One region of the Variovorax sp. GW823-FHT04B03 genome, then DNA from elsewhere that is predicted to be linked to it. Evidence: riboswitches for the same ligand, from Rfam matches in the RefSeq annotation. Region 1 holds a riboswitch; the other holds the start of a gene.
What was found. Region 1 has a riboswitch for glycine ahead of gcvT (glycine cleavage system aminomethyltransferase GcvT). Riboswitches for the same ligand answer to the same signal wherever they lie in the genome.
Positions count from the first base shown of each region.

Region 2: another riboswitch for glycine. It lies ahead of AC1RAD_RS02640 (D-amino acid dehydrogenase); the one in region 1 lies ahead of gcvT (glycine cleavage system aminomethyltransferase GcvT).

Region 1 covers NZ_JBXAIT010000003.1:687,901-691,297, forward strand. Annotated here, with positions in the region: gene AC1RAD_RS16300 (MFS transporter) at 1-112, shown strand, start outside; gene AC1RAD_RS16305 (L,D-transpeptidase Cds6 family protein) at 275-757, shown strand; gene AC1RAD_RS16310 (hypothetical protein) at 854-1,390, shown strand; glycine riboswitch at 1,422-1,512, shown strand; glycine riboswitch at 1,525-1,629, shown strand; gene gcvT (glycine cleavage system aminomethyltransferase GcvT) at 1,677-2,849, shown strand; gene gcvH (glycine cleavage system protein GcvH) at 2,921-3,292, shown strand; gene gcvP (aminomethyl-transferring glycine dehydrogenase) at 3,350-3,397, shown strand, end outside.
Region 2 covers NZ_JBXAIT010000001.1:599,257-602,653, forward strand. Annotated here, with positions in the region: gene AC1RAD_RS02635 (RtcB family protein) at 1-617, shown strand, start outside; gene AC1RAD_RS02640 (D-amino acid dehydrogenase) at 636-1,943, opposite strand; glycine riboswitch at 2,035-2,141, opposite strand; glycine riboswitch at 2,186-2,276, opposite strand; gene rfbB (dTDP-glucose 4,6-dehydratase) at 2,395-3,397, shown strand, end outside.

The DNA.
Region 1 (3,397 bases):
CGGCGTCACGCTCACGGTGGTGTTGTGCGTGCTGTGCGTCGCAACCGTGCTGGCCTTGCGGCTTCGCAATCGGACGGTGCAGGTGATGGCGGGCGAGGCTGCGGCGGCCTGAGCCCTGCCCCGCGCTCCCGGTGTCCTATGGACGCGCCCTGAACCACGGACCACCGAAATCCGTGGGCGATTCAACGCCGCACGCCTCCTCTTTCACTGCCAGAATCGACGCAAGCTTCGACGTCGAGCCTGACAGACAAGAAGAAGGAAAGAGAAGGACGCCATGCACCGAATCGTCGCCCAGGGCAGCAGCCTTGTCGCTGCCGGCTTGCTGGCCACCGCCGGTATCGCGGCCACGCCGGCCGCCGCGCCCGTTGCAGCCGTTGCACCAGCAGCCGCCCCCGCCAACCCCATCAATCCCGTCACCCACCTCGCCGAAGTAGAAACCGCCGTGCGCGCCTGGGCCGCCGCCTGGTCCGCGCGCGACGTCGAGCGCTACCTCGCCGCCTACGCGAGCGACTTCACCCCCGCGCGCGGCCAGACCCGCGAGCGCTGGGAGGCCGACCGGCGCGCCCGCATCACGGGCAAGTCGCGCATCAGCGTGGGCATCGAGGGGCTGGTGATCAGCGTTCAGGGCACCTCGGCCAGCGCGCAGTTCCGGCAGATTTACAGCGCCGACGCACTCACCGAGACCGACCGCAAGACGCTCGAGCTGCAGCGCGTGGGCACGCGCTGGCTGATCCGCAAGGAGAGCGCGGGCAACTGACGCGCGCCGCCTTGTCCCTGTAAGGCAAATGGTTCACGAAGATGTCACCACTTGCAACGATGCTGCAGCCTTCGACCTCCGAAAGCTGTGGCCGCCATGTTCCCCACCAAGACCGAGAAGGCACGCGACGAACTCCAGGCCGGGCAGCGCACGCTCAGCCAGCGTGAGCGCGCCCTGCTGCTCATGGCCGACGGCCGGCGCTCGCTGACCGACTTCAGCCCGCTGTTCCCCAGCCGCGTCGAGGCCGAGCAGGCGATCCAGGGGCTGATGCAGCGCGGCTACCTGCAGGTCGCACGACCGGTCGCGCCACCGCCCGCACCGGCCCCCACGCCCGTCCCCGCCGCCGAGCCGATCCAGGTCGCCACCTCGGCCGACAGCTTCGACGGCAAGCGCTCGCTGGCCACCACGCGCATGTTCCTGTTCGACATCTGCGAGCGCATGTTCGTGCGCCGCGACCCGCGCTTCGCCAACCAGATGCGCGACGCCTTGCGCGAGGCCCGCGACCGCGAGGCCATGCTGACCATCGCCGCGCTGATGCTCTCCGAGATCGAGAAAGCCGCCGGCCCCGAGCGCGCCGACTCGCTGCGCGAGCGCATCGACAAGCTGCTGCCGCCGGCCGAAACCGTGCACTGAGCCGCCAGCCCCGGCCCCGCGATCCACTACACTCGCCGGGTCAGGAGAGAGCCCCGCGCGACGGGGCCGCCGAAGGCGCAGGGGTTCCCCGAACGCTCAGGCAAAAGGACTGACAAGACGCCGGCAACCACCGGCGTTTCCTTGCTGGAGAGAGGCCGTGGCATTGCACGCGGCCCACCGAAGGAGCAAACCCCGATCGTGGGGCGAATCTCTCAGGTAAAGCGGACAGCAGGGGTGGCCCGTGGCGTTGCAGCCATGGATTTCGACTGCCCCTTTGGAGTGCCCCGTGGCCGCTTCCTCCGCTTCCGACGCCCAACTTCTCAAGACCCCGCTGTACGACCTCCACGTGGAGCTCGGCGCCCGAATGGTGCCCTTCGCCGGCTATTCCATGCCCGTGCAGTACCCGGCCGGCCTGATGGCCGAGCACAAGCACACGCGCGATGCGGCCGGCCTGTTCGACATCTCGCACATGGGCCAGCTGCGCCTCGTCGGCCCCGATGCCGCCGCCGCCTTCGAAACCCTGATGCCCGTCGACGTGATCGACCTGCCCGCCGGCAAGCAGCGCTACGGCCTGCTGCTGAACGACGAGGGCGGCATCCTCGACGACCTGATGTTCTTCAACGAAGGCAACGGTTCGATCTTCGTGATCGTGAACGGCGCCTGCAAGGTGGCCGACATCGCCCACATCCAGGCCAGGATCGGCGCGCGCTGCCAGGTGCAGCCACTGCCCGACCACGCCCTGCTCGCACTGCAAGGCCCTCAGGCCGCGGCCACGCTGGCGCGGCTGTCGCCCGGCATCGAGCGCTTCGTGTTCATGACCGGCGGCGCGGTGCAGATCGGCGGCATCGCCGCCTTCGTCACCCGCAGCGGCTACACCGGTGAAGACGGCTTCGAAATCTCGGTGGCTGGCAAGGACGCCGACGCCCTCGCCCGCCTGCTGCTGGCCCAGCCCGAAGTGAAGCCCGTCGGCCTGGGCGCGCGCAACTCGCTGCGGCTCGAAGCCGGCCTGTGCCTGTACGGCAACGACATCGACACCACCACCACCCCGGTCGAAGCCTCGCTCAACTGGGCGATCCAGAAGGTGCGCCGCGCCGGCGGTGCGCGCGAAGGCGGCTTCCCGGGCGCGGCCAAGGTGCTGGCCCAGCTGACCGCCGTCGCCTCGGGCGCGGCCGGGCACACCGACCACAAGACGCTCACGCGCAAGCGCGTCGGCCTCGTGGCGCTCGAACGCATTCCGGTGCGCGACGGCACGCTGCTGCAGTCGCTCGAAGGCCACGACATCGGCACCGTCACCAGCGGCCTGCTCGGCCCCACGGCCGACCGCTGCGTGGCCATGGGCTACGTGGCCGCCGCCTTCGCCGAGCCCGGCACGCGCGTGCAGGCCATCGTGCGCGGCAAGCCGGTGCCGATGGAGGTGTCGACGATGCCTTTCGTGCCGACGCGCTACTACCGCGGCTGACCGACACTGAACACCGCAGACCCGGCTAGGCTCTGCATCCCGATTCCACTTTTTCCACGAGGAGTTTTTTCATGAGCATCAAATACACCAAGGACCACGAATGGGTGGCGGCCGAAGGCGGCGCCGCCACCGTCGGCATCACCGTGCATGCGCAGGACGCGCTGGGCGACGTGGTGTTCGTCGACCTGCCTGAAGTGGGCAAGACCTTCGCGCAAGGCGAGGTCGCCGGTGTGGTCGAGTCGGTGAAGGCCGCCGCCGATGTGTTCATGCCCGTGTCGGGCGAGATCACCGAAGTGAACGAAGCGCTGCGCGCCGACCCGTCGCTGGCCAACAGCGACCCGCTGGCCGCCGGCTGGTTCTTCAAGGTCAAGCTGAGCGAACCCGCGCAGCTCGACGCCCTGCTCGACGCCGCCAGCTACGACAAGTTCGCCGCCGAATCCTGATCCGCTGAACAGCAGCTTCCTCGCACCTTCGTTCCTTCTCCCCGAGCCTTCACCGCCATGCCGATTCCCGCCCTTCCCTCTTTGCAAGAACTAGAGAACGCCGAA
Region 2 (3,397 bases), on a different contig from region 1:
TCCATGTCGGTGGCCGCTGGATGGACCGCGCGCGGGCCGAGTGGCCGCAAGGCCTGCGCCATCCGAAGAGCGGTCTGTACGGCCTGGCCGGGCCGTTGGCGCAGGAGTACCTCGAGGCCATGGGCGTGGCCGCGCGCTATGCGTGGGCCAACCGCGTCGTGCTGGCCGAGCTGGTGCGCAAGGACTTCGCCGAGCTGCTGGGCGCCACGGCGTCGACGCTGGTGGTCGACGTGCCGCACAACGTGGTGCTGCGCGAGCACGGCATGAACATCCATCGCAAGGGCGCGACGCCGGCGCACGCGGGCGACCTCGCGCTGATCCCCGGGTCGATGGGCGATCACTCGTACCTCGCGACCGGGCTGGGGCATGAGGACTGGCTGTGGTCGTGCAGCCATGGTGCCGGCCGGCGCATGCGTCGGCAGGAGGTGCGCGCGATGCGGCCCGCACCCGGCGACGCCGATGCCAGCTGGCAATGCGTGACCTTGCGCGAGGAGCGCCGCATCGAAGAGGCGCCGCAGGCCTACAAGCCGATCGGCGCGGTGATCGAGGCGCAGGAAAGCGCGGGGCTCATCCGCTGCGCCGTGCGGCTCAAGCCCTGGGTCACGTTCAAGGCGTGACCCAGGGCGCGTGGCGTGTCAGCCCAGTGCGGGCTGCACGGCGCGCGGCGCGGGCGCCGGCATGCCGGCGAACGCGAAATCGACCTCGGGCGCGAGCCCGCTCACGATGCGCGCGATCGACTTGCCCGAGCCGCAGGCGTGCGTCCAGCCGAGCGTGCCGTGGCCGGTGTTGAGGAACAGGTTCGGCAGCTTGGTCTTGCCGATCAACGGCACGTTGCTCGGCGTGGCCGGGCGCAGGCCGGTCCAGAACTGCGCGCGCTCGGTGTCGCCGGCGCCGGGGAAGAGTTCTTCGACGCGCCGCACGATGGCTTCGCAACGCACGCGGTTCAGGTCGCGGTCGTAGCCGTTGAGTTCGGCCGTGCCGGCGATGCGCAGGCGGTCGCCCGACTCGGATGTGTAGCGCGAGAACACCAGCTTGTATTCGTCGTCGGTGAGCGAGACCTGGTGTGCCTTCGACGCGTCCTTCACGGGCAGCGTCACCGAGTAGCCCTTGGCCGGGTAGATCGGCAGGCGGATGCCCAGCGGCGCGGCGTACAGCGGGCTCAGCGAACCCATCGCGAGCACGAAGGCATCGCCGCGGATGCGTTGGAAGCGGCCTTCGTTGTCGGTCGCCTCGACGTGGTCGATGCTGCCACCGGCTTCGCGCAGCGCGGTCACCGTGTGGCTCATGAGGAACTTCACGCCGGCCGCCTCGGCCAGCTTCACCAGCTCACGCGCGAAGCGGTTGGCGTCGCCCGATTCGTCTTCGGCGGTGTAGGTGGCGCCGGCGAGTTGGGGGCGAATGTGGGCGAGGGCGGGTTCGATCTTGATGGCCTCGTCGGCCGAGATGACCAGCCGCTCGCAGCCCAGGGCGCGCATCTGCTCGGCGGGCGCGAGGGCGCCATCGAATTCTTTTTGCGTCGTGTAGAAGTGCAGGATGCCTTGCGTGCGCTGGTCATAGTTCAGGCCGGTGTCTCGACGCAATTGCTGCAACATTTCCCGGCTGTATGTACCGAGACGAACGATCTGTTCGATGTTGTGGCGGGTGCGCGCGGGGGTGCATTCGCGCAAAAACTGCAGGCCCCAGAGCCACTGGCGCATGTCGGCGCGGATGCGAAAGAGCAGCGGCGCATCTTCCTTGCCGAGCCATTGCAGCACCTTCAGCGGCGCGCTCGGATTGGCCCACGGTTCGGCATGGCTGACCGAGATCTGGCCGCCGTTGGCGAAGCTGGTTTCGGCGGCCGGGGTGGCCTGCCGGTCGATCACGGTCACCTCGTGGCCGAGTTGCTGGAGGTAGTAGGCCGAAGTCACGCCGAGCAGGCCGGCGCCAAGAACGATCACACGCATTGCAAGTACCTTTGAGTTTGCAGCGCTTGAACGGCGGGCGTGGAGTGCTATTGAACCAATAGCAAGCAACCGGACGACCGATGTCCAAGTTGCCGCTCCCCCTGTCCTCGGTACCTGAGAGATTCACCCTGCTGCACCCGCAGCGGGTTTGCTCCTTCGGTGCGCCACATGGCGTGGCGGCTCTCCAGACGGCTGTATCGATGAGTGCAGTACTGACCCCTTGCCGAAGTTCCGTGGCGTTGCCTGGAATTTCGTCGGGCCGACCTGAGCGTTTATGGGAGTTTGCGCCTTCGGTAGGGCCTCCGTGGAGGCCCGCTCTCCTGCAATTGTTGGCGATTGTAGGCGGGCCCCGCAAGCCGGCCAAGCCCTGTACATCGGCACTTCACACCGATGGGATAATTGAATGTTGATTTTTGGTAAAGCAAACTTTTTTCTACATGCAGGGGACTCCATGATCCTGGTTACCGGCGGCGCAGGCTTCATTGGCGCCAATTTCGTGCTCGACTGGATCGCGCAGGGCAACGAGCCCGTCGTGAACCTCGACAAGCTGACCTACGCAGGCAACCTCGAGACCCTGGCGTCGCTCAAGGGCAACGCGAACCACGTCTTCGTGCAAGGCGACATCGGCGACAGCGCGCTGCTCGATCGCCTGCTGGCCGAGCACAAACCCCGCGCCGTCGTGAACTTTGCCGCGGAATCGCACGTGGATCGTTCGATCCATGGCCCGGAAGACTTCGTGCAGACCAACGTGCTCGGCACCTTCCGCCTGCTCGAATCGGTGCGCGGCTACTGGAACGCCCTGCCGGCCGACCAGAAGGCGGCCTTCCGCTTCCTGCACGTGTCGACCGACGAGGTCTACGGCTCGCTCTCCAAGACCGACCCGGCCTTCACCGAAGAGAACAAGTACGAGCCCAACAGCCCGTACTCGGCCAGCAAGGCCGCCAGCGACCACCTCGTGCGCGCCTGGCACCACACCTACGGCCTGCCGGTGGTCACCACCAACTGCTCGAACAACTACGGCCCGTTCCACTTCCCCGAGAAGCTGATCCCGCTGATGATCGTCAACGCGCTGGCTGGCAAGAACCTGCCCGTGTACGGCGACGGCATGCAGGTGCGCGACTGGCTCTACGTGAAGGACCACTGCAGCGCCATCCGCCGCGTGCTCGAAGCCGGCAAGCTCGGCGAGACCTACAACGTCGGCGGCTGGAACGAGAAGCCCAACATCGAGATCGTCAACACCGTGTGCGCGCTGCTCGACGAACTGAGCCCCCGCGCCGACGGCAAGCCGTACAAGGAGCAGATCACCTACGTCACGGACCGCCCGGGCCACGACCGCCGCTACGCCATCGATGCACGCAAGCTCGAACGCGAACTCGGCTGGAAGCCCGCCGAGACCTTCGACACCGGCATCCGCAAGACCGTCCAGTGGTACCTCGCGAACGGCGAGTGGGTGC